DNA from 3 places in the Vibrio sp. HM8-C genome. Region 1 is predicted to be linked to each of the others. Evidence: predicted binding sites of a transcription regulator. Region 1 holds the regulator's gene; each other region holds the start of a gene.

Region 1 (8,237 bases):
CAATTGCACCTTCAAGAGCCCACAGAAGTTCGATACCAACAGTTGTAGTATGGGATTCTTGTACCGCTAAGTACGCAGCGACAGCGCCTTTCTGTTGCAGCATGTCAACAGAATCGATTCCAGCTTTCTTAAGCATACGCTCGGTCGCCAATCTCATGTTTGGAAGATCTTTAAGGCGGTCAGGTTTAGCTTTTGCTTGAGTTTCGCGTTCTTGCTTTGCTACTTCTAAAGCTTGCTTTGCTTTTTCAATAATTAGTTCTGGGGTTTCCCAAATATTCTCAGGCAAAGCAAAGTATTTAGTTACAACAGGGAACCCGCGTTTTTTATAAACGTAAGGCTCATATCCTTGTTGCTGGAAATTTTTTGAGGATTGATCGTCCGCGCGAATGTGTAGTCGGTTATTAACGACCAGAGCAAACATCGCGTCATCGATGAAAATGCCAAACCCTCCGAACATAGAACGCGATTTTACACTTCCTAGTTGTTCAAAAAGTTGCATTGAGTCTTTTAGTACTGGTTTATCCATGCTGTTAGTCTCGGTGTATTAACTAATACGCCACCAAATTCAGGTCCGAGAGAATAGCAAAAGAATACATTGAGTATGTCAATCAATGGTCAACTCATGTATGCCTTTTTGCCATCGGCAACCCCGCTACCTACCAATTATGCATTAACACAATTTGGTTTAGGCCGGAGGCTTTGCGTCCCATCCTTTCAGATGGTTTGCCCTGTGCGTGACATTTCTTTCAAAATAATAATCAAAACTTTGAATAAGCATCACACTTATGTGATTTAAATGTGATGTTGGTTCAGAAAATGAATTTTCTGTTTGCGCTTTTATTACTAATGAAAAATTTTGCGAGATCGCTCTCACAAGCTCTGGAGAAACCAGAGCTTGGATTTGAAACTTATTATTTTGTTAAATCTTTTACAGTGTCGCGCTCGACAATTTCAGGGTGCATTTCAAAGATGCGGCGTTCGTGCTCTTTATCTTTGATACGCTCCAATAATATCTCAAAGGCGTTTTTACCAACGCGACGTTTCGGTTGGTGAATGGTTGTTAAAGGAGGTGAGAAGTACTCTGCCAGCTCGATGTTGTCGTAACCGATGACTGAAATATCATCAGGTACACGTACGCCTTTCTGTTGCAGGCGAGACATCAGACCTAGAGCCATAGTGTCATTGAAACAGAAAACCGCCGTTGGCATTTTATCCATAGCGATAATTTTATCTGCGGCAAGTACAGCTGTATCACATTCGAAGTTACCTTCAAGAATCCAGTTGTCATTAACGTTTAAGTTCGCTTCTTCCATCGCACGACGGAAACCAGCGATACGCTCCTGACAAGCAAGTTTGTTTAAGTGACCACTTAAGCAAGCGATATCTTTATGTCCTCTATCAATGAGGTATTTAGTCGCTAGATAGCCACCTAATTCAGAGTTATCAATGATTTTATCCGCTTTAGATGCTTCTGGACCCCAGTCCATAATAACTTTTGGAATATCAGAGTGACTTTCTAGCATTTCCGACAGTTCTTGAGTGAGGTCTGAACACATAACCAAAATGCCATCAACACGTTTTTCTGCGAGCATTCGGATATAGTCTCTCTGCTTCTCGTAAATACCACCAGTATTACAAAGAATTAGAGTGTAACCTTGACGATAACAGTAGCTCTCTACACCATCGATGACTTCAGAAAAGAATAAGTTGGTTGATTGTGTCACCAACATACCGATTGTACGGGTCGTGTTGCATTTCAAGCTACGCGCTACGGCACTTGGTGCGTAGTTAAGCTCTTTCACTGCTTCAAGAACTTTCTCTTGAGTCGCTTCAGCAACAAAGCGAGTTTTATTAATTACGTGTGATACGGTTGTGGTCGATACGCCTGCAAGGCGAGCAACATCTTTAATCGTAGCCATAGATTTGTCCTGTTTTGACTGCTGATTTTAGCTAAATTTTTATTAGGTCAAACAAACCCGATTACTGGCCGGATTCAGCAGCGGCGAAGTTAATAAAGCTTCTAGCCTAAAGTCACTAAAACACAAAAACCGCTTTGAAACAGCGGTTTGCGTTTTAAATAATGATTCATCTTATTTGGTGTTGAGTTTAAACCGCAAACGGTTAGCTCGCAACGACAAATCATTGGTGCAAACTTAACTGTAGTCACAATTCACGGCCTAAGTTTAGCCATGGATGAGAATCAGTTGCCAGTAAGGTAATTTAAATCAAGCTCTAAAAAAGCGACTAATAATACTGATATTGATGAATAAAACCCTAATTTATCTCTGGCTGAACAATGAAAAGAAAAATCTGGTATCCAGCTCAGTAAATGATTACGGATATAGTCGGCTTGGAACTGAAGTGCTTTTTCCATATGCGTTTGTTTTTCAAGTTCGTTGGAGCGGATGATGAGGTGCCCAAGGAAATCTAACTCTATGGCGAGATGGTCATAAGACTGACCGGATTGTTCTTGTACGTGCACCCCGTTATGTTCCATCAGTTGTGCAATTCTTTGAGCCGGGGTCGTTTCAACCATTTTCGATTTGTCTATGTACAAAGAAGCATAGGGAAGTGCGGATTCACCATCGCATTTCAAAAATAGGTTATAGAAGCTATCGGCGACTTGAACTTGTGCGTCATCCTGAAAAAGAAGTCGTTCTAGAACTGTACGAAGTTTATGTATTGATGATGACAACTGTACGTTTTCGCCAAGTCCACTAAGGAAGTTTTGAATTTCAGCTGATTTGTATTTTTCAAGCTCTTGGTAACTCAATTCACTGGCAAACAACCCTGAAAGCCACCAATAGATTTCAGCACGTTTTTCATTAAATGCTTTAATTTCCTTCATTGTTTAGCTCCGCTTTGGATCTTTTCTAAGTCTAAGCATGAATTGTGATATATAGGAAATTTGGCAGCGAATTTAGCTGTACTAATCGCTCAATATGATCTGTATTTGGAGAGATATGAAAGACCCGCTTGAAGCGGGTCTAGGTAATAGTGTGTTGTTACTGCTGGCTCTGTGTGGACGTTTCTTCATAGCCAGCCACATAGTCACGAAGTGTTTGCCAAAGCTGACCTAAACTCTCGTGCCAGTAGCGCTCGGTTTGCTCAAGATAACGCGCTTTAGGAGCGTATTTTTCCCAAGGTTGAGCAATGTTCACGTGCGCAAGATAATTGGTTGGAGCTGGAATTGGGTTTAATCCAGCCGATTCAAATTCTTTAATCGCTCTTTCCATATGGCTCGCTGAAGTAACCAATACGAGCTTTCTGTTTTGAACGAATGCCGCCGCTTGTCTTGCTTCTTCCCATGTATCTTTTGCTGTTTCTAGCAAAACGATATCGGATTTAGCAACACCTAAAGCCAGAGCAACTCTTGCCAACATACGTGCATGGCTGAATTCGCTACCGCCAGCATATCCTGACAGAATCAGTTTTGAGCCTGGGTACATTCTGACAATACGAATACCTTCCGCTAGACGCATTAAAGCGGTGCGAGAAAGCTCTGATGTAGGAGGTATATCGTCGTCAACAACATGACCGTTACCTAACACCATTACATAATCAATAGTTCCTTCCACTGGAAGGAAAGCTGAATATTGACGCTCAAGCGGCATCAATAAACGAGTTGAGATAGGTTGAAAAGAAATAAGGAAAAGACTGGTTAGTGAAAACAAAACGATGAGACTGCCAGTCTTACGTTTGGCAGTGAACATAATCAGCATTAAGCCGATGAATCCCACAATCAGCAGTGCTGGCAAGGGCATTAAAAAGGATGAAACAATTTTTTTCAGCTCAAACATAAACAAAATAGTCCGAAAAAACAGCACTTGATAATAAAAAGGGCGAAACCCCCTTTATTCCTGCTATTCCTATGACAAAATAGCAGCACGAATTCGTTATCATAACTCAAGCCGCCGTGACAGAAGATCGCAATTTCGACGATATTGCCCACAAATTTGCAAAAAATATCTATGGCTCTGACAAAGGAGAAATCCGCCAAGTCATTGTTTGGGAAGATCTCACTCAGTTGTTAGCAAATTTTGAACAGTCAGAAACTCCATTGCATGTTTTAGATGCTGGAGGTGGACTCGCACAGATGTCACAGAAGCTTGCGAAGCTTGGACATCGAATAACCTTGTGTGATCTCTCTTCTGAAATGCTCAATCTTGCCAAGCAGGATATTGCCAATCATGGCTTGCTTGATCAATATCATTTTGTTCATTCTCCTGTGCAAACTGTTCAGGAACACTTAACTGAACCAGTGGATGTATTGATGTTTCACGCAGTGATGGAGTGGTTGGCCGAGCCAAAGCCCGCTCTGGAAAACTTGTTAGAACAGGTTAAACCGGGTGGTATGGCGTCAATCATGTTCTATAACTACCACGGGCTCGTTTATAAGAATGCGGTTTGTGGCAACATTCCCCATGTATTAGAGGGAATGCCACATCGCAAGCGTTTCAAGCTACAACCTCAAACCGGATTACTTCCAACGGAAGTGTATCAGTGGATAGAGGATGCAGGGTTTGAGATACAAGGAAAATCTGGTATTCGCTGTTTTAGTGATTACATTGGCAACGTGAAAAACATGGGCGAATATCAATACGATGATGTATTGGCTTTAGAACGCAAATTTTGTCGTCAGGAGCCATACCTCTCATTAGGCCGATACATACATGTATGGGCTAAGAAAAAACAATAACAGGAATAACAATGGGTGAGTTAACTCAGAACGCTGTTGAGCAACCTATTGATGAATTGGTTAGCTGGGTAAAGCAGCATGATTTCTCATTAAATCTATCGACTGAGCGACTCGCGTTTTTAATCGCAATTGCTGTACTCAGTAACGAAAGATTTGATGAAGAACTCGGTGAAGGCGAGCTGCATGATGCGTTCACTATAGTCACTCGAATGTTTGAAGATACAGGTGAAGCGTCGGCTTTTCGCGCTAACAACGCCATTAATGAGCTAGTTAAACAACGTCTTATCAGCCGCTTTACCAGCGAACTTACTGATGGGGCGAGCATCTATCGTCTTTCGCCATTGGCTATCGGCATTACCGATTACTACGTTCGTCACAGAGAGTTTTCTAAGTTAAAACTATCGATACAACTTTCGATGTTGGCTGACGAAATGGCAAAAGCGGTGGAATCTGCCGAGCAAGGTGGTTCAGTCGGGCACTGGAAAAAGAACGTTTTCGGTGTGCTGAAATATTCTGTAGGCGAAATCTTTGACCGAATTGATTTAAACCAACGTGTCATGGATGAACAACAGCAATCCGTAAAAGAGCAAATTGCAGAGCTTCTTAATAAAGATTGGCGAGAAGCGATTAATAACTGTGAAGCGCTACTTTCAGAAACGTCTTCTACGCTTCGTGAACTGCAAGATACCTTGCAAACTGCAGGCGATGATCTTCAAACTCAGATTTTAGATATTCAGGAAATGGTTTACGGCGATCCTGAACTTGAATTCATTGAAGAAACCTTATTTGGCTTGCAGATGAAACTTGACCGTATAACGAGTTGGGGGCAGCAAGCGATTGATTTGTGGATAGGTTACGACCGCCACGTACATAAGTTCATTCGTACCGCTATCGACATGGATCAAAACCGAGCGTTTAGCCAACGTCTACGCCAGTCGTTTAACGACTATTTTGAACAGCCTTGGTACTTAACTTACGCCGATGCTGAGCGTCTGATGGATCTGCGCGATGAAGCGTTGATGCTTCGTGACGATGAGGTGACGGGCAGCGTTCCTGACGAAGTGGAATACGAAGAGTTCCAGCAAGTAAACGATGAACTTGCCGAAAGAATTGGCGCTATGTTGCAAGTGCACAAAGACCAAGGACAATCGATAGATTTAGGTGCGGTACTGCGTGATTACCTCGCGACGCATCCAAAGACTCATCATTTTGATTTAGCACGAATCGTTGTTGATCAAGCGGTTCGACTCGGTTACTCCGAATCGGATTACAGAGCTATTCAGCCAGATTGGCAAGCAATCAACGATTTTGGTGCAAAGGTACAAGCAAATGTCATCGACAGATATTAATGAATACATGCCAGAGAATCTGGCTAAAGCGATCAGCAATCCGCTTTTCCCTGCACTGGATAGTGCTTTACGTGCTGGTCGACATATCTCTAGCGACGATTTAGATAATCACGCATTCCTATCGGTTTTTGAAACGGAACTGGCGCATTTTTATCAGCGCTACAACACAGAACTGGTACGTGCACCTGAAGGCTTCTTCTATTTGCGCCCGCGTTCAACGACGTTAATTAGTCGCAGCATCTTATCTGAACTGGATATGCTGGTGGGTAAAGTGCTCTGTTTCCTTTATCTCAGCCCTGAACGTTTGGCTCACGAGGGTATTTTTACCAATCAAGAGCTCTATGAAGAGCTACTTGCGCTAACTGACGAGAAAAAACTCATGAAGTTGGTGACCAACAGAGCCAACGGCTCGGATTTGGATAAAGAGAAACTGTTTGAAAAAGTTCGAGCCTCTCTTCGCCGTTTACGCCGTCTGGGTATGATCATCAACATTGGTGAAACTACAAAATTCAGCATCAGTGAAGCGGTTTTTCGCTTTGGTGCCGACGTCCGTGTTGGTGATGACATGCGTGAAGCGCAGCTGCGTCTTATCCGTGATGGTGAAGCCGTTGTGCATACACAGGAACCTAATCAGCATAGTTTGTTAGATGAAGGTTTATTAGAAGAAGACTCTCTAACAGATGAAGAAGATCAAGCCGACGAAACAGAATTGGAAGGTGAAGCATGATTGAAAGAGGCAAATATCAATCGCTAACCATGATCAACTGGAACGGCTTCTTTGCTCGTACATTTGATATTGATAGCTTAGTAACGACACTATCTGGCGGTAACGGTGCTGGTAAATCAACCACAATGGCTGCATTTATCACCGCGTTGATTCCTGACCAAAGCCTTTTGCATTTCCGCAATACTACTGAGGCGGGCAGCTCGCAAGCATCTCGTGACAAAGGTCTATTTGGTAAATTGCAGCCGGGCGCATGTTACGCGGCGCTTGATGTGGTGAACTCTCGCAAACAACGTTTATTGTTTGGTGTGAAGCTGCAACAGGTAGCCGGTCGTGATAAGAAAGTGGATATCAAACCATTCCTTATTCAAGGTTTGCCAAGCCATATCAAACCGACTGATATCCTAATCGAAACGGTTTCAGACAAGCATGCGCGCGTACGTCAAATCAACGATGTAAAAGCGGCAGTAACAGCCATTGAAGGCGCTCACTTCAAAGCATTTAGCTCTACAGTGGATTACCACGCCCAAATGTTTGAGTTCGGTGTATTACCGAAGAAATTACGCAGCAGTGGCGACCGTTCAAAATTCTACCGACTCATTGAGGCGTCTCTATACGGTGGTATTTCAAGTGCCATTACTCGCTCGCTTCGCGACTACCTATTGCCACAAAACGGCGGTGTAAAGAAAGCGTTCCAAGATATGGAATCGGCGCTGCGTGAAAACCGCATGACGCTAGAAGCGATTAAATCAACCCAAGCTGACCGCGATCTGTTTAAGCATCTTATTACCGAATCGACTAACTACGTTGCGGCAGACTACATGCGTCACGCAAACGATCGTCGCAATAAAGTTGGTCAGACGCTTGAGCTGCGTAAAGAGTTGATGAGTTCTCGTGAAACCTTGATTGAGCAAAACAGTTTGCTTAACCGAGTGCATGAAGAACTTGAGCTATTGGTTGAACAAGAATCTGCACTTGAGCAAGACCATCAGGGGGCTTCGGATCATCTGCAACTGGTTCAAAACGCATTGCGCCAGCAAGAGAAAATTGAACGCTATCAGGATGACCTTGAAGAGCTGAACGTGCGTCTTGAAGAGCAGATGATGGTGGTTGAAGAAGCGCAAGAGCGTCTGCTCGAAGCGGAAGAACAAGCCACCATTGCAGAAGAAGAAGTAGACAGTCTTAAGACTCAACTCGCTGACTACCAACAAGCGCTAGATGTGCAACAAACACGTGCGCTGCAATATCAGCAAGCGTTGCATGCGCTGGATAAAGCTAAAAAGTTACTGGGCGATGACGGCATCAATGCCGGAAACACTTCAGCAAGAGTTAACGAGCTTAAACAGCAACAAGAACAGCGTACTTCTGAATTGCTCTCTCTGAAACACAAGTTAGATATGTCGTCTGCGGCAGCGTCTCAGTTTGAAAATGCGTTCAGCTTAGTGAAGCGCGTGTTGGGCAATAT
Region 2 (8,237 bases), on a different contig from region 1:
CGTCGTCAGGCGTTAAAACGCATCAACAATCACATTGAACAGACAGGCAATTACCCATTAACCATTAATGAAATGAGTTCGATTGCTTGCGTCAGTCAAAGAACATTGCAGTACTGTTTTGAACAGGAGTTGGGCATTAGTCCAAACATATTTCTTCGCGATTGCCGGCTAAACGCTGTTAGAAGAGAGCTACTCAACATGTCCGAACAAAGGGCGATCTGCGATATCGCACTACGTTACGGCTTCTATCATTTAGGCACATTTAACCACTACTACAAGTTGCTATTTGCTGAAACGCCCAGTCAAACCAGAGACCGGGCGTCTAAATATCAGAACGTAAGCGTGGTTAAACGTTTTGTTCGCTGAAGCGGATTGAAACCCGCTTGATCAATGATTAAAAAGCGTCAGCCATTCTCCATAGCCTTCCTGCTGCATTTTTTCGACCGGAACAAAGCGCATCGCAGCTGAATTCATGCAGTATCTCAACCCTGTAGGAGCAGGACCATCGTCGAATACGTGACCGAGATGAGAGTTGGCGAATCGGCTGCGAACTTCGGTTCTGGTGTAAAAGAGCTTATTGTCATCGTGAGTGACAATATATGCGGCACTGATAGGTTTAGTGAAGCTTGGCCAGCCGGTACCGGATTTATACTTATCGGTTGATGAAAACAGTGGCTCACCAGAGACGATATCTACATAGATACCTTCCTGCTTGTTGTCCCAGTATTCATTTTGAAACGCGCGTTCAGTGCCTTCTTCCTGAGTCACGTAATATTGCAGTTCGGTCAGTTTAGCTTTGATTTCACTATCCGACGGACGTGTGTACGCTTTAACACTGTTCATCGCTTTGGTTTTATCGATGATCTCTCGTAACGTAACAGGATTGTCTACTCTGTCTTTGCCAAAAATCTCATCCAAATATTGGTCGCGACCAGAAGCGTAGCGGTAGTATTTATAACGAAGCTTGTTCGTTTTGTAATAGTCTTGGTGATAATCCTCGGCAACCCAAAACTTGGTGAAAGGGATCAGTTCGGTTTTTAGTGACTTTTTAAAAATGCCCGATTGTTCTATCTCGTTAATAAAGTTAGACGCAATCTGTTTCTGTTCTTCATTGTGATAGAAAATGGCAGGGCGATATTGGTTGCCTCTGTCAACAAATGAACCTTGGTCATCGGTTGGGTCGATATGGCGAAAGAACTGATCCAATACTTGTTCGTAAGTCACTTGCTTGGGATCGTAAGTCACTTGAACGACTTCTATGTGTCCGGTTTTTCCTGAAGAGACTTCTCGGTATTTTGGGTTATCAACATTCCCGCCCGCATACCCAGACACCACATCTATGACGCCTTCGAGTTGCTCCATATCCGATTCTGTACACCAGAAGCAGCCGCCTGCTAGTGTTGCAACTTCGGTTTGCCCCATATTTTTTGAACCCGATTGAGCAGGTTTCATTTCACTGGTGGCGTGACTAAGCGAAAAAAACGATAAAGGGATTGCCGCCAAGAGTAGCAATAGTATTGTTGAGCGTTTCATGACTTTCCTTACCCATTTTTATTATTGGTATAAGAAAAGAACGGCACAGGAAGTGAAAAATTTCAAATCGTTTACTAAATAAATCTATCAGTAAAGAAAAAGGCAGCCTTGTTTAAAGTGCTGCCTTTAGAGTCTCAAAGAACTCAACTCAAACCGATAATGTGACCGTGTTCGTCAATGTCGAGTGACATAAATGCCGGTTTGTCTGGTAAACCGGGCATGGTCATCACGTTGTCACACAGGGCGTAGACGAAGCCAGCACCAGCACAGAGTTTGAGTTCACGGATCATGAACTCAAAACCGCTCGGTGCACCTTTAATAGATGAGTTTGTCGTAATTGAAAGCGGAGTTTTGGCAAAACAGACCGATAAGTTTTCAAATCCCTCGTCACTTAACTGCTTTAACTGTGTTTGCGCTTTGTAACTGAGCATGAATGATCCTGCTCCGTAACCTTTAGTGACAACATTGGTAATTTTGGTCATCAATGCATCGTCAGCTTGATAGAGCGGCACAAATTGAGATGGCTTTTCGCACTGCTTGATGACTTTGTTTGCTAGATCTTTTGTTCCTTCTCCACCTTTAACAAAGCCTTCAGAAAGTGCCACTTCAACATCATTCGGAAGATCTTCAATCAATGAGATCAGCTGTTGCAGTTCTTCGTCAGTATCTTGAGGAAAGCGGTTAATCGCAACGACTGCTGGAATACCGTATTTATTAACGTTGTTGATATGCCATTTCAGGTTCTCAAATCCTGCTGTTAACGCCTCTTTATCAGGTGAGAACAACGAATCAGGTATTGCCTGGCCGGGTCTTAAATCGAACTGACCAGAGTTGGCTTTAAGCCCGCGAAGGGTGGCAACAATAACAGCGCAATCTGGTGTTTTGCCAGATGCCTTCGCTTTGATGTTACAGGCTTTTTCAAAGCCCATATCTGAGCCAAAGCCGCCTTCTGTGACTGTGTAATCGGCTAATCTTGTCGCTATGTCATCGGCGATAATGGATGAGTTACCATGCGCGATATTGGCAAAAGGCCCCGCGTGAATAAGGGTAGGGACGCCCTCTAACGTCTGCATTAACGTTGGTTTAATCGCCTCTTTCATGCTGACCGTCATTGCGCCGGCAACTTGTAGATCTTCGGTAGTCACAGGATGACCATCAAAGCTATAAGCAACCACAATTTTGCCAATTCGTTGGCGCAAATCTTTAAGGTCAGAAGCCAAAGCCAGTATTGCCATTAACTCTGACGCCGCGGAGATATCAAATCCATCGGTGCGTTCATAACCATTAATGGTTTTACCCATTTCGTTTTGTCCGACAGTCACCATACGTAATGCGCGGTCGTTATGGTCAACAACACGTTTCCATACCACCTGATGTGGATCGATACGTAAGGCTTTTAGCTGGGTTCTGCGCTCAAAATCTTCGTAACCGTTACGCTGTTCATGGTAGATACGGGCATCAATGGCGGCAGAGGCAAGGTTATGCGCTGCGGTCACAGCGTGAATGTCACCGGTTAAGTGCAAGTTTAACTCTTCCATCGGCGCTACTTGAGAATAGCCCCCACCGGCTGCACCACCTTTTACACCAAAGATAGGACCCATTGAAGGTTGGCGAATACAGGCAAATACAGATTGGTTTAGTTTTGCTAAGCCTTGCGCGAGACCGATTGTGGTCACTGTTTTACCTTCCCCAAGTGGAGTCGGTGTAATTGCAGTCACTAACACAAACTTACCAATAGGCTTTTCGTGCAAGCGTTCTAAGCATTTCAATGAGACTTTTGCTTTGTAATGTCCATGGCTTTCATATTCTTCAGCAAGCAATCCTGCTTTTTCAGCCACGGCATCAATGTGAGTCAATTGAGTAGAACGGCAAATGTCGATGTCTGATAGCATAAAATCCTCAGAAGATGTTTGTGTGTAGTTAGGCAAACGTTTGCGTTGGCATGTTATCTAGAAATAAATCGATGTAAAGAATTTTCCTGAGAGGATTGTTCGATTGCGGTGATTTTCAAATTTATGCTGATTTGGGTCAAGTCGCGGATAATATTTGCTCAACTATTTATTAGCTACTAGATGGTGATAGTTAGATGTTGGTGATAGATAAGAAATCACTACATCAAAGAAAACACAAGGTGACCTAACGATCACCTTTTGGATTTCATTGTAAAGCGTCAGAACATTTATACCAGTGTTATAGCAATACTCATGTAGCGCTGCTGTGACTACGCTAGCTGTATGAGTTTTTCAACTAAGCGTTCGATACCCGAAGCCGCTTCTGAAATACTTTCTGCCAACATATAAGCAGGCGTTGATAGTACGTTGTGTTCATGGTCGTAAACAAAGTCGTCAACAGGGCAGTTTATATGATCACCACCCATGTGATTAAACGCGACAGCGGTATCTTTATCATTGCCGATCGTTCCCTGAACACCGTGCTCATAAATCATCGGTATGATTGTTGGCGCGATACAGAGATAAGCGGCGGGTTTGCCTGCTTGAGCGAAAGCTCGACATGCCGAAGCTACATGAGCGTTGATGGTACATTCTGTGCCTTTAATCGCGAAGTCGGTTAAGTTTTTTGCAGCGCCAAAACCACCGGGGATGAGCAGCGCATCGTACTCGTCAGCCTTGAGTTTCTCCACATCATCAATTTTGCCGCGAACAAGTCGAGCCGCTTCCACCAACACATTGCGCGTTTCTGTCATCTCTTCGCCAGTCAGGTGATTGATAACATGTAACTGTTCGATATTAGGCGCAAAGCAGTGCCAGCTTGCACCTTGCTTTTCTATGGCATGGAGCGCTAAGACAGCTTCATGAATTTCTGAGCCATCGAATACGCCACAGCCACTTAAAATCACGGCTACTTTTTTCATCGACTTATTCCTTGTGTTTAGCAGGAGTTTTTCTAACCTTGCGACCTTTCTTCGCTTTCAATTGGTTATCGGTAGATAAGTCTAGTTTAGGATCAGAAGCCGGAGCGTCGCACAGATCACAGCTCGAATTTTGTTCGGTTTTAGTTTCGTTTTCTGGTTCAGATAGGGCGTCACTTTCTGGGTAATGTTTCACCACAAACGGTACAAGCATGACGGAAGAAGGCAAAAAGTGTTTCATAGCACATCCAGTTGATATTCAAGCAGTTGGTTCTGATTTTTATATGTTGTAAATGCTGGATGTTTATTGTGCTAAATCAGTGATTTTGCCTTTTTTAATCCTCGGGCTTTATTGTTGTGACTTAGAATAGACCTTCGTCCCAGATTGGAGTCTCTCTGCCGAGTTTGTCTGCTACATATTCCATGAATGCTCTCACTTTATGAGGAAGATGTTTACGTTCAGGAAACACTGCATAGATGGCGTGTTCAGGTAGCGAGTAGGCGGTCATTATCGAAAGTAACTTGCCCGATAAAATGTCTTTGCTGACAAGAAATGTTGGTAGCTGACCAACGCCTAAACCTTCTATTAAAGCGCGGCGAATGGCTTCGCTGTTATTGACGATAAAATTACCTTTGGGAATCACTTTAAACTCGTTGTGTTGTTGTTCGAATGTCCATTCACTGCCACCTCGAAAATAAGAATAAACCAGACAGTTGTGGTCAATCAGATCAGAGGGCTTTTGCGGAGAATTATGCTTTTTTAGGTATTCCGGCGATGCGCACAACACGCTTTTACACTGCACTAAACGTTTGGCAACCAAGTTCGAAATGGGCAAATTGCCGATGCGAATCGCAAGGTCAAATTCACCTTCGATTAAATCAACCATTTGATCTTCCAGTTGCAGATCTATCGTTACCTTTGGAAACTGAGCCAGAAATTCAGCGATGATAGGGGCGATATAGAGCACACCGAATGACATTGGGGCTGTGATTTTCAGTTTACCTTGAGGTTCACCTTGCAACTCAGTGACAGCGTCCATCCCTTGTTGTGCTAATGCAAGTGCTTGAGAGACATGGTCATAATAGCGTTTACCGGCTTCAGTCAGACTGAGTTTTCTTGTTGTTCTATTAAGCAGACGTATACCGAGGTCATCCTCTAACTGCGTTACTCGTTTACTGATGGCCGATTTAGTGACGCCCAATTTTTCCGCTGCGAGTGAAAAACTGCCGCACTCAACGACAGCAACAAAAATAGGGATGCTTGAAAAGGTATTATCCATGTTTATTGTTGCCTCTAAATTAACAACAAGTTTCCGTTGCTAGAGATTATCATTTTATGGAAAACAATCTACACTAGGGCCAGCTTTTGAGGAGACAGATATGAAGTACGACTGGATTTTATTTGATGCTGACGAGACCTTGTTCCATTTCGATGCGCTAAAAGGCATGCAATTGATGTTTGAACGTAAAGGCGTGAACTTTACTGAGCAAGATTTTCATCAATATCAGCAAGTAAATAAACCGCTCTGGGTCGATTATCAAAACGGCACCATCACTGCAGAAGAACTGAAGCACATCCGTTTTAAAGGTTGGGCAGAAAAGCTGGGAACTACTACCGCTGAGCTAAACACTGCTTTCTTGGAAGCGATGGCGGACATCTGCACTTTGCTGCCAGGTGCAAAAGAGCTGATGGATGCACTAAATGGCAAAGCTAAGCTTGGCATTATTACTAATGGCTTTACTGAGCTTCAGGCAATTCGTTTAGAAAGAACGGGTATGACTCAATACTTTGACCAAGTAGTGATTTCTGAAGAAGTGGGTGTGGCTAAACCGGATGCGGGTATTTTCCTTCATGCGATGGAAAGAATGGGCAACCCGAGCAAAGACCGTGTATTGATGGTGGGTGATAACCCTCATTCCGATATTCTTGGTGGCTTAAACTTTGGTATTGAAACCTGTTGGTTGAACGTTCATCAACATGAACGCCCAGAAGGCATTAATGCACATTATGAAGTGCAATCCTTGCATGAGTTGCGTAGTATTTTGTTAGCGTAACTTTGACCCTAAGATATCGGGTGTAAACATAGGTTTAGGTGTAAGGGATACTGTGCAATACGTGAAAATTAAAGATGCCATCGTCGAACAAATTGATGCTGGCATGTTATCTCCGAGGCAGAAGCTACCTTCTGAGCGAAAACTGGCTGAATCTTTTGATACGACTCGAGTCACTTTGCGTGAAGCGTTGTCTTTGCTTGAAGCAGAAGGGCGCGTGTTTCGCGAAGACCGCCGGGGTTGGTTTATTTCGCCAGCGCCTTTGCGCTATGACCCAACACAAAGTCTTAGCTTCAATAAGATGGCGAGTGAGCAAAACCGTATTCCAAACACTGAACTGATCTCAGCGAAAGCGATGATCGCGAATAAGCAAGCAACCTCGCTGCTGGCATTAAAACCGTTCACTGATATCTATCGCGTTGACCGAGTTCGCTACTTAGATTCAAGACCAGTGGTGTTTGTCACTCACTATATACGACCTGACCTTTTTCCAGATCTCTTGTCACACGATTTGTCACAATCGTTAACGGATATCTATAAAGAGCATTACGCGACCCAATACCAATCTGTGCGTTACCGTATATCGACGAGCTCGTTGTTGAATGAAACCGCACAAGCACTTCGTGCCACTGATGGCACACCAACTATGGTCGTTGAAAGGGTTAATTTAAACGCAAAAGGTGAGGCGATTAGTTGCGATATAGAATACTGGCGACACGATGCAATCAATATTGAGTCGGTGGCTCATTTCTCTAGATAACATTTAACCAGACAAAAAAATAGCCTGCAGTGAGCAGGCTGTTATTATCATTTCTATATTCTTTTTCGGTTTTCTTTATTGGTATTTAATCGGAGCTCAGTGTTGTGCTTCGGCGTCTTGTCGCTTAATAACTTTATGGCCATCTTCACTGACGCCGTTTTTCCAGTAACTACTGATATAGATGAAATCTCTGTCTATTTCTTTGTCGTTACGGAAGTATTGGCGTAGAGCTTTCATCGAATCAAACTCACACGCACACCAAACCGCACATTGGCCGTCTAGCCAAGCTTGTGCCTTAACCAACTCAACAAGCTTGTCACCGTATTCCGCAATAGCCCAAATGACTTTTACACCTTCTGGCGCTTGAAGTGTTTGCACATCTTCATGTTCGTTTACTTCAATAACAGCGTAACCGCGTGACTTTTCGTTTAGGTTTGCAAGAGTCACTGCCAGAGCGGGCAGCGAAGTCATATCTGCTGCTAGGAAGACCCAATCTGAGTTTGGATTAATGGATTGACCTTGACCTGGCCCAGCTATCGAAATGGTATCGCCAGCTTTTGCATTTACTGACCAACGAGCTGCAAAACCAGACGTCGGATCTTGAGTAATGTGGCGAACGAAATCCACCACAATGCTGTTGTTCTGTTCATCAAATTCACGAATCGTATAGGTGCGCATTAATGGTCTTGCACCTTCTTCTAAATCCGCGATGTGAGTTGAGCCTTCTGGTGAGAAAAGCAGTTTAATGTAATCGCCTTCGCTTTGTTTACCGAAGTGGGCAATCGCATCGCCTTGCAATGTAATTCTTTGAATGCTGGGTGAAACTTGTTCGGTGCTAATAACCGTTAATGGATAAGCGCTTCTTTTATTTTGATTTTTCTGCATAGTAACTTCTTTCGTACTTGTAACAATATATTAATGATTTCGACGCTACTTTAGCCCCATAAAATCAACCCATCAATGATAATAGTTGTCATTTACGAAAATTTACATCCAGAGGTAGGGCTTGCTGCAAAAATAAAA
Region 3 (8,237 bases), on a different contig from region 1:
AGTCTGCTCCCTTTGGCCACTCGGGAACCCCTCCAGGGTGTTTCCTATTCTTTTACAAGAAGAGGCTTAACTGACGTTTTCCCAACGCATCAATCAAGTTTTGCTCTCATGAGCGTTAATATCTCACAAGAAAATATGGTGGAGGGGGACGGATTCGAACCATCGAAGGCGGAGCCGGCAGATTTACAGTCTGCTCCCTTTGGCCACTCGGGAACCCCTCCAGGGTGTTTTCCTAATCTTTTATAAGAAGAGGCTTAAATGATGTTTTCCCAACACATCAAGCAAGTGCGGAGCGCATATTATCAAACTCGGACTTGGTGTAAACCCTTTTTTTGCCTTTTTGAATTGAATGCTGCCTTTTTGGGCAAAGATGGCCGTAATTCCCCATTTTCTTTTTGAAATAGTGGTTCAAAAAGGAGATGGAAATATCAAATTTACGTTCCTTTACGTTTCGCCCCTCTATAACTAGTTATAATAAAAGTTCTTTCTTATATGCTGATGTGGTTTATGAAAAACGTTTCGATTCTTTCTATCGCTCTTGCTATGGCTTTATTTGCAAGTGAGGGTGTTATAGCCGCAGGCCCTAAAGGCGCACCTGCAATCTCTGTTGTTACTGATTTAGTTCAGGTGCATCAGGTATCTCAATCTCTATCGTTAGTTGGCAAGTTGGAAGCCGAGCAGTCAGTGATTATTTCTCCAGAAGTTTCCGGAAAAGTGGACATCATCGCGGTTAAAGCCAATCAAGAAGTAAAGAAAAACCAAATACTTGTTCAGTTGTCAGATGAAAAAGCCCGTGCGTCTGTAGCTGAGGCAAAAGCTTACCTGCGTGATGAAAAACGTAAACTGGCCGAATACGAGCGTCTGTTGAAGAGAAGCGCTATTACCCAGACAGAAATTGATGCCCAGAAAACCAGTGTCGATATTGCTCAAGCGCGTTTAGAAGCATCAGAAGCCAATTGGAATGACCTTCATATCAGAGCGCCATTTGATGGCACTGTGGGTTTTATCGATTTCAGTCGAGGCAAGATTGTTAACTCCAGCACTGAACTGATGACCTTGGATAACCTTTCTCTAATGCAATTGGATCTTCAAGTACCTGAGCGTTACCTTTCCATGCTCACTAAAGGCATGAAAGTGGTTGGTTCCACGAATGCGTGGCCGGGTAAGTCATTTGAAGGTGAAGTCGTTGGCGTTGATTCCCGTGTTAACGCAGAGACTTTGAATCTGAGAGTGCGTATTCATTTTTCAAATGCTGGACGTTTACTTAAGCCGGGAATGTTAGTTTCAGCTAATTTAGCGTTCCCAGCGATTGAAGCGCCGATTATTCCAGTTCAAGCGCTCGAATACTCTGGTACTAAGCGCTATGTCTATGTTGTAAATAAAGAAAACAAAGCGGTTCGAACAGAAGTTCTGCTTGGAGCTCGTGTAGAAAACCAAGTTGTGATTGAACAAGGACTCGAGATCGGTGAGAAAGTCGTCGTTCAAGGGATCGTAAACATGCGTGACGGTGCTAAAGTGTTAGAAGTGACGGTGGATGGTCGCCCAGTAAACAAGGATGACAACTAATGTTGATCTCTGATGTTTCAGTAAAACGCCCAGTAGCTGCGCTCGTACTGAGCATGCTGCTGTGTGTGTTTGGCTTTGTCTCTTTTACGAAGCTTGCTGTGCGCGAAATGCCGGATATTGAAAACCCCGTCGTTTCTGTTACCACTCGATATCAAGGTGCTTCCGCCACCATTATCGAAAACCAAATTACCTCGGTGCTTGAAGAACAGCTCACTGGTATCAGTGGCATCGATGAAATTACATCGGTAACCCGTAATGGTTCTTCACGTATAACGGTTACGTTCAACCTCGGTTATGACCTAAATACAGGTGTCAGTGATATTCGTGATGCGGTAGCGCGTGCGCAGCGATCGCTACCGGATGCAGCCGATGATCCTCTGGTATATAAGAACAACGGTTCTGGCCAAGCGTCTATGTATATCAACTTGAGTTCGACCACTATGGACCGGACTCAGTTAACTGATTATATGGAACGTGTCCTTGTTGACCGCTTTAGCCTGATTTCAGGCGTCAGTTCTATAAACGTCTCTGGTGGCTTGTACAAAGTGATGTATGTTCGCCTTCAACCGGAGTTAATGGCAGGACGCGGCGTTACCACATCGGATATTTCAGCTGCTTTACGTCGTGAAAATATTGAAAGCCCGGGAGGTGAGGTACGCAACGATTCAACCGTAATGTCGGTTCGTACTGCGCGTACTTATCAAAAGCCGGAAGACTTTCAATACTTGGTTGTTAAACGTGCCAGTGGTACGCCTATCTACCTGAAAGATGTTGCTGATGTGTTCCTTGGCGCGGAAAACGAGAACTCGACCTACAAGACAGATGGCGTTGTAAACGTGAGTATGGGGATCATCCCTCAGTCCGACTCTAACCCTCTAGAAGTTGCTAAACGAGTTCACGAGCAGGTTGACAATATTCAGAAGTTTCTGCCAGCAGATACCAAGTTAAATATCAGTTATGACTCGACCATCTTTATTGAACGCTCTATAGAAGAGGTATACAGCACCTTATTTATTACTGGTGGTCTGGTTGTTTTGGTGCTTTACATCTTCATTGGTCAAGCCCGTGCAACCTTGATTCCAGCTATCACAGTTCCTGTATCGCTGATTTCTTCATTTATTGCAGCTTACTATTTTGGCTTTTCTATCAACCTAATTACTTTGATGGCATTGATACTGTCAATTGGTTTGGTGGTGGATGACGCGATTGTGGTGGTGGAGAACATCTTCCATCATATTGAACAGGGTGAGAAACCACTGCTAGCCGCTTATAAAGGTACGCGTGAAGTCGGGTTTGCCGTTATTGCAACCACGCTCGTACTAGTAATGGTGTTCCTGCCTATCTCCTTTATGGATGGGATGGTGGGGCTGCTGTTCACAGAGTTCTCGGTACTGTTGGCAATGTCTGTCATCTTCTCTTCTCTGATTGCATTGACGCTAACACCAGTACTGGGAAGTAAGATCCTCAAAGCGAATGTAAAACCAAACGGTTTTAACCGTGTTGTAGACAAACTGTTTGGCAAGCTTGAATCTTCGTATCGCTTCCTGTTGAAGTACGCATTACGTTTCAAATGGTTAGCGCCGTTAATCATTTTGGGTTGTATTGGTGGTAGCTACCAATTTATGCAGAATGTCCCAGCGCAGTTAACGCCATCGGAAGACCGCGGCGTTATCTTTACCATGGTACGTGGTGCTGATGCGACCAGCTATAACCGTATGTCTGCCAACATGGACTTGGTTGAAGCACGATTAAAGCCTCTGCTCGGACAGGGTTTCCTAAAATCATTCAGTATTCAATCTCCTGCATTTGGCGGTAACGCGGGTGACCAGACTGGCTTCGTCATTATGACGTTGGATGACTGGAATGAACGCAGTATCACCGCTCAAAAAGCTCTGGGGGAAGTGAGAAAAGCACTAACAGGTATTCCGGACGTACGTGTTATTCCATTTATGCCGGGTTTCCGTGGTGGTTCTAACGAACCCGTTCAGTTTGTACTGGGAGGCTCGGATTATACAGAGCTGAAAGAGTGGTCTGAGAAACTAGAGGTAGAAGCCGCGAATTCTGGTTTGATGACGGGCGTGGATATCAACTACTCAGAGAAAACACCAGAATTGGTGGTAACGGTTGATAGACAAAGAGCTGCAGAGCTTAACATCAGTGTTCAAGATATCTCCGATACGCTTGAAGTGATGTTAGGTGGTAAAGCGGTGACTACCTTCGTTGAACGTGGTGAAGAATATGACGTTTATCTGCGTGGTGATGAGAACAGCTTCAATAACGCAGCTGATTTAAGTCAGATTTACATGCGTACCGGAAATGGTGATCTGGTTACTCTGGATACTGTGACTAAGATTGAAGAAGTCGCCTCGGCTATTCGCTTGTCTCACTACAACAAACAAAAAGCCATTACGATAACAGCAAACTTAGCTGACGGTGCAACATTAGGTCAGGCTTTAGATTATATGGATCAAAAAGCGTTAGAAATGTTGCCTAGTGATATCTCGGTTAGCTATTCAGGTGAGTCAAAAGATTTCAAAGAAAACCAATCGAGCGTTGCGGCGGTATTCGCTTTAGCGCTGCTAGTTGCGTACTTAGTTCTTGCTGCTCAGTTTGAAAGCTTTATCAACCCAATGGTTATTATGTTTACGGTACCTATGGGTGTCTTCGGTGGTTTCCTTGGCCTGTTGATTATGGGGCAGGGGATGAACGTATATAGCCAGATCGGTATGGTGATGTTGATTGGTATGGTAACGAAAAACGGCATCTTAATCGTTGAGTTTGCTAACCAGTTACGTGACCGAGGTGTTGAGTTTGAAAAAGCGATTGTCGATGCGTCAGCGCGCCGCTTGCGTCCAATTCTGATGACGGCATTCACTACACTGGCGGGTTCTATCCCGCTTATTGTTTCTACAGGTGCGGGTTATGAGAGCCGTGTTGCGGTGGGTACGGTGATTTTCTTTGGTATGGCATTTGCCACTGTAGTGACTCTGTTTGTAATACCAGCAATGTATCGATTGATCTCCGCTAAGACACAAGCTCCGGGACATGTTGAAGCTGAGCTCAACAAAGAGTTGGGACACGACAATAAAGGTCGCACAACGCACTAGCCAGACCTTATTTCCATGTATTAAAAAGCCCGCTAAGTTAGCGGGCTTTCTTTTATGAGTTTCAGATATATTTGACCGAATAGCGAGATGGCTTGTGGTTCATGGCAAGCACGATATTCAGTACTACAGCACCAGCAATAGAGAACATGATGACCGATGGTGTTAAGTAGAATAGAGATGCGAAAACAATAATGCAGTCTAAAACTAACTGTGTCTTACCAACTGAAATACCGAATTTGTCTTGTATGAACAGGCATAGCACGTTAAAACCACCCAAGCTTGAGCGGTGGCGGAATAGAATCAACATACCTAAGCCAGTTAACAAGCCGCCAGCCAAAGCACAGTAAGCTGCATCAATATGTTCTATGGCAATGAAGTTCGAAAGGTGATCCGTAAAAACAGAAACCAAGCCACAAGAGATTGCTGTGTTAACCGAGAACTTAACACCGAAGCGTTTCCAAGCGAGCAGATAGAACGGCACGTTAACGAAGAAATACAGTGTACCGAAGCTCCAAGGGAAAATATGAGTCAAAAGAAGTGCCAAACCCGCGGTGCCACCAGTTATAAGATTGGCTGCTTTGAGAAAAAATAAGCCTTGGGACACGATAAATGTGCCAGTGAAGATTGCTATCCAGTCTTCCTTCCGTGAATGTGTTTCCATTTGAGATGCCATTAATTGCTAAAAAATAAGTAATTGGTAAAGAATAAGTGGATACTAATTAAAACCCGATCTTTTCGGTAGCTAGCGAACAAAAATTAGGGTAAACCTATGTAATTCCAAATTTACACTGTGTAAAGAAAATGTAGACACTCATCTTAAAAGCTTTAAAGATGAGCAGTATTGTTAATCAACATGAAAAAACTGCATGATAAATTCTGTAATTTGGGCTTTATGATATAAATCAAATTATGTAGAATGCGCGCCATATTACGGTGACGAAAACGTTTGCTTTTGGTCGTTGTGTGGTTTTTTGCTACTTTCAGTCAAATCTGAGTCAGGAGATACAGATGCTTAAGCGTGATATGAACATCGCTGATTATGATCCGGAGCTATACGCTGCCATTCAGGAAGAAACTCTTCGCCAAGAAGAGCACATCGAACTTATCGCTTCAGAAAACTACACCAGTCCGCGTGTAATGGAAGCTCAAGGTTCTCAGCTAACAAACAAATACGCTGAAGGCTACCCTGGCAAGCGTTACTACGGCGGTTGTGAGTACGTGGATAAAGCGGAAGCTCTAGCAATCGATCGTGCATGCCAACTATTTGGTTGCGAATATGCTAACGTTCAGCCTCACTCTGGCTCACAAGCAAACAGCGCAGTGTACATGGCTCTTCTAAATCCAGGTGACACAGTTCTAGGTATGAGCCTAGCTCACGGTGGTCACTTGACTCACGGTTCACCAGTTAACTTCTCTGGTAAACACTACAATGTTATTCCTTACGGTATCGACGAAGCTGGTCAAATCAACTACGACGAGATGGAAGCACTTGCTCTAGAGCACAAACCTAAGATGATTATCGGTGGTTTCTCAGCTTACTCTCAAATCGTTGATTGGAAACGCATGCGCGAAATCGCTGACAAAGTAGATGCTTACTTGTTTGTTGATATGGCACACGTTGCTGGTCTGATTGCTGCTGGCGTATACCCAACACCAATCCCACACGCTCACGTCGTAACGACTACAACTCACAAAACTCTAGCTGGCCCACGTGGTGGTTTGATTCTTTCAAACGCTGGCGAAGAGATGTACAAGAAGCTGAACTCAGCAGTATTCCCTGGCGGCCAAGGTGGTCCTCTAATGCATGTTATTGCTGGTAAAGCGGTAGCGTTCAAAGAAGCTATGGAACCTGAATTCAAAGCTTACCAACAGCGTGTTGTTAAGAACGCGAAGGCAATGGTTGCTCAATTCCAAGAGCGTGGTTACAAAATCGTATCTAACGGTACTGAAAACCACCTGTTCCTTGTTGACCTAATCGACAAAGACATCACTGGTAAAGAAGCAGATGCAGCACTTGGTGCAGCAAACATCACTGTAAACAAAAACTCAGTGCCGAACGATCCTCGCAGCCCATTCGTAACTTCTGGTATCCGTGTTGGTACTCCTGCGATCACTCGTCGTGGTTTCGGTGAAGAAGATGCGAAAGCACTAGCTAACTGGATGTGTGATGTTCTAGACAACATCAACGACGAAGCAGTTATCGAAGCAACTAAACAAAAAGTTCTTGATATCTGTAAGCGTCTACCTGTTTACGCTTAATCTTTACAAGATATTGAAAAGGCCTGCATAGCAGGCCTTTTTTATGTTTTGAAACTGGCTTTCTGTGGTTAAAGAACAATGACCAATTCTATTTCGCCATACTGATTAACGTGCCGGATTTACATTTGAACATGTAGTATTTGTTACTTTCTGTAAACTTACCTAGACCTTCACCATCACAGTATTCGATATTAATTTCACGCATCACTTCTAGCGTATCTTCACTTGCCAGAGCGAATTTAGAACCATCTGAGCAAACAATCCGAACTTTGCCGTCGTCACTGACCGAATAAATATCCACTTCTGTATTACAGAGTTCAAAAGAGGCTTCACGGTAGTTGTCTGTTTGAGTGTTCGAAGAACAACCGGCTGTAATGGCTGCTGCGGTCAGAGCTAGAGCGAGCATCGTTAAATTTTTCATTATCATTGTCCTTCATGATTTAAAAAGTCAGTGGTAAGCCTATAAAACTATTTGCATCTATTCAATCATAGACACAAAAAAGGCGACATATCCGAAGACATATCGCCTTTTAACCGATTTAGTTATCTAAGTATGGATTACTTAACTTCTAAACCTTGAGCTTGCATATCTGCGTGGTATGAAGAACGCACAAATGGACCACATGCGGCATGTGTAAAGCCAAGTCCAAGAGCAACTTCTTTTAGCTCATCAAACTCTGCTGGTGGAACGTAACGTTCAACAGGCAGGTGGTGACGACTTGGCGCTAAGTATTGACCTAGCGTTAGCATTGTTACGCCGTGAGCACGCAGATCTTTCATCACTTCGATGATCTCTTCTTTTGTCTCACCAAGCCCCATCATCAATCCCGATTTAGTTGGGATTTCTGGATGCTGCTCTTTGAATTTTTGTAGTAGCTGTAGTGACCACTTATAGTTCGCACCTGGACGCGCTTTACGGTACAAACGCGGTGCCGTTTCTAAGTTGTGGTTGAACACATCTGGCGGGTTGTCTTTCAACAGATCCAGTGCAATATCCATACGACCACGGAAATCAGGAACCAGTGTTTCGATGCGAATGTTCGGATTCAGTGCACGAATTTCACGGTTACAGTCAGCAAAGTGCTGTGCACCACCATCACGTAAGTCATCACGGTCAACTGAGGTAATAACCACGTACTTGAGCTTCATATCGCTAATAGTTTTCGCTAGTTTTTGAGGCTCGTCTGTTTCTGGAGCAACAGGGCGACCATGGGCAACGTCACAGAATGGGCAACGACGTGTACAGATAGCACCTAAAATCATAAAGGTTGCAGTACCGTGGTTGAAACATTCGGCCAAGTTAGG

The links. Region 1 encodes PurR, which represses purine synthesis genes. Its sites were predicted from a motif close to TNANGNAAACGTTTNCNTNA; they were not measured.
Region 2: ACOSVQ_RS07755 (formate--tetrahydrofolate ligase) is a predicted target of PurR. The motif match lies at 3,454-3,473, and genes of this name have one in related genera.
Region 3: glyA (serine hydroxymethyltransferase) is a predicted target of PurR. The motif match lies at 5,608-5,627, and genes of this name have one in related genera.

Annotation. Positions count from the first base shown of each region.
Region 1 covers NZ_JBMMKS010000022.1:57,810-66,046, reverse strand. Annotated here, with positions in the region: gene ACOSVQ_RS19360 (TfoX/Sxy family DNA transformation protein) at 1-526, opposite strand, end outside; cyclic di-GMP riboswitch class I at 640-738, opposite strand; gene purR (HTH-type transcriptional repressor PurR) at 912-1,919, opposite strand; gene torD (molecular chaperone TorD) at 2,201-2,848, opposite strand; gene elyC (envelope biogenesis factor ElyC) at 3,006-3,827, opposite strand; gene cmoM (tRNA uridine 5-oxyacetic acid(34) methyltransferase CmoM) at 3,917-4,699, shown strand; gene mukF (chromosome partition protein MukF) at 4,711-6,048, shown strand; gene mukE (chromosome partition protein MukE) at 6,029-6,775, shown strand; gene mukB (chromosome partition protein MukB) at 6,772-8,237, shown strand, end outside.
Region 2 covers NZ_JBMMKS010000005.1:16,985-25,221, forward strand. Annotated here, with positions in the region: gene ACOSVQ_RS07745 (helix-turn-helix domain-containing protein) at 1-366, shown strand, start outside; gene msrB (peptide-methionine (R)-S-oxide reductase MsrB) at 388-1,533, opposite strand; gene ACOSVQ_RS07755 (formate--tetrahydrofolate ligase) at 1,677-3,425, opposite strand; gene elbB (isoprenoid biosynthesis glyoxalase ElbB) at 3,755-4,405, opposite strand; gene ACOSVQ_RS07765 (hypothetical protein) at 4,410-4,643, opposite strand; gene ACOSVQ_RS07770 (LysR family transcriptional regulator) at 4,765-5,682, opposite strand; gene yjjG (pyrimidine 5'-nucleotidase) at 5,783-6,457, shown strand; gene phnR (phosphonate utilization transcriptional regulator PhnR) at 6,510-7,214, shown strand; gene ACOSVQ_RS07785 (siderophore-interacting protein) at 7,311-8,099, opposite strand.
Region 3 covers NZ_JBMMKS010000001.1:165,021-173,257, forward strand. Annotated here, with positions in the region: tRNA gene ACOSVQ_RS00740 (tRNA-Tyr) at 1-34, opposite strand, end outside; tRNA gene ACOSVQ_RS00745 (tRNA-Tyr) at 137-221, opposite strand; gene ACOSVQ_RS00750 (efflux RND transporter periplasmic adaptor subunit) at 508-1,566, shown strand; gene vexH (vibriobactin export RND transporter permease subunit VexH) at 1,566-4,673, shown strand; gene ACOSVQ_RS00760 (YitT family protein) at 4,735-5,334, opposite strand; gene glyA (serine hydroxymethyltransferase) at 5,682-6,932, shown strand; gene ACOSVQ_RS00770 (hypothetical protein) at 7,021-7,353, opposite strand; gene lipA (lipoyl synthase) at 7,491-8,237, opposite strand, start outside.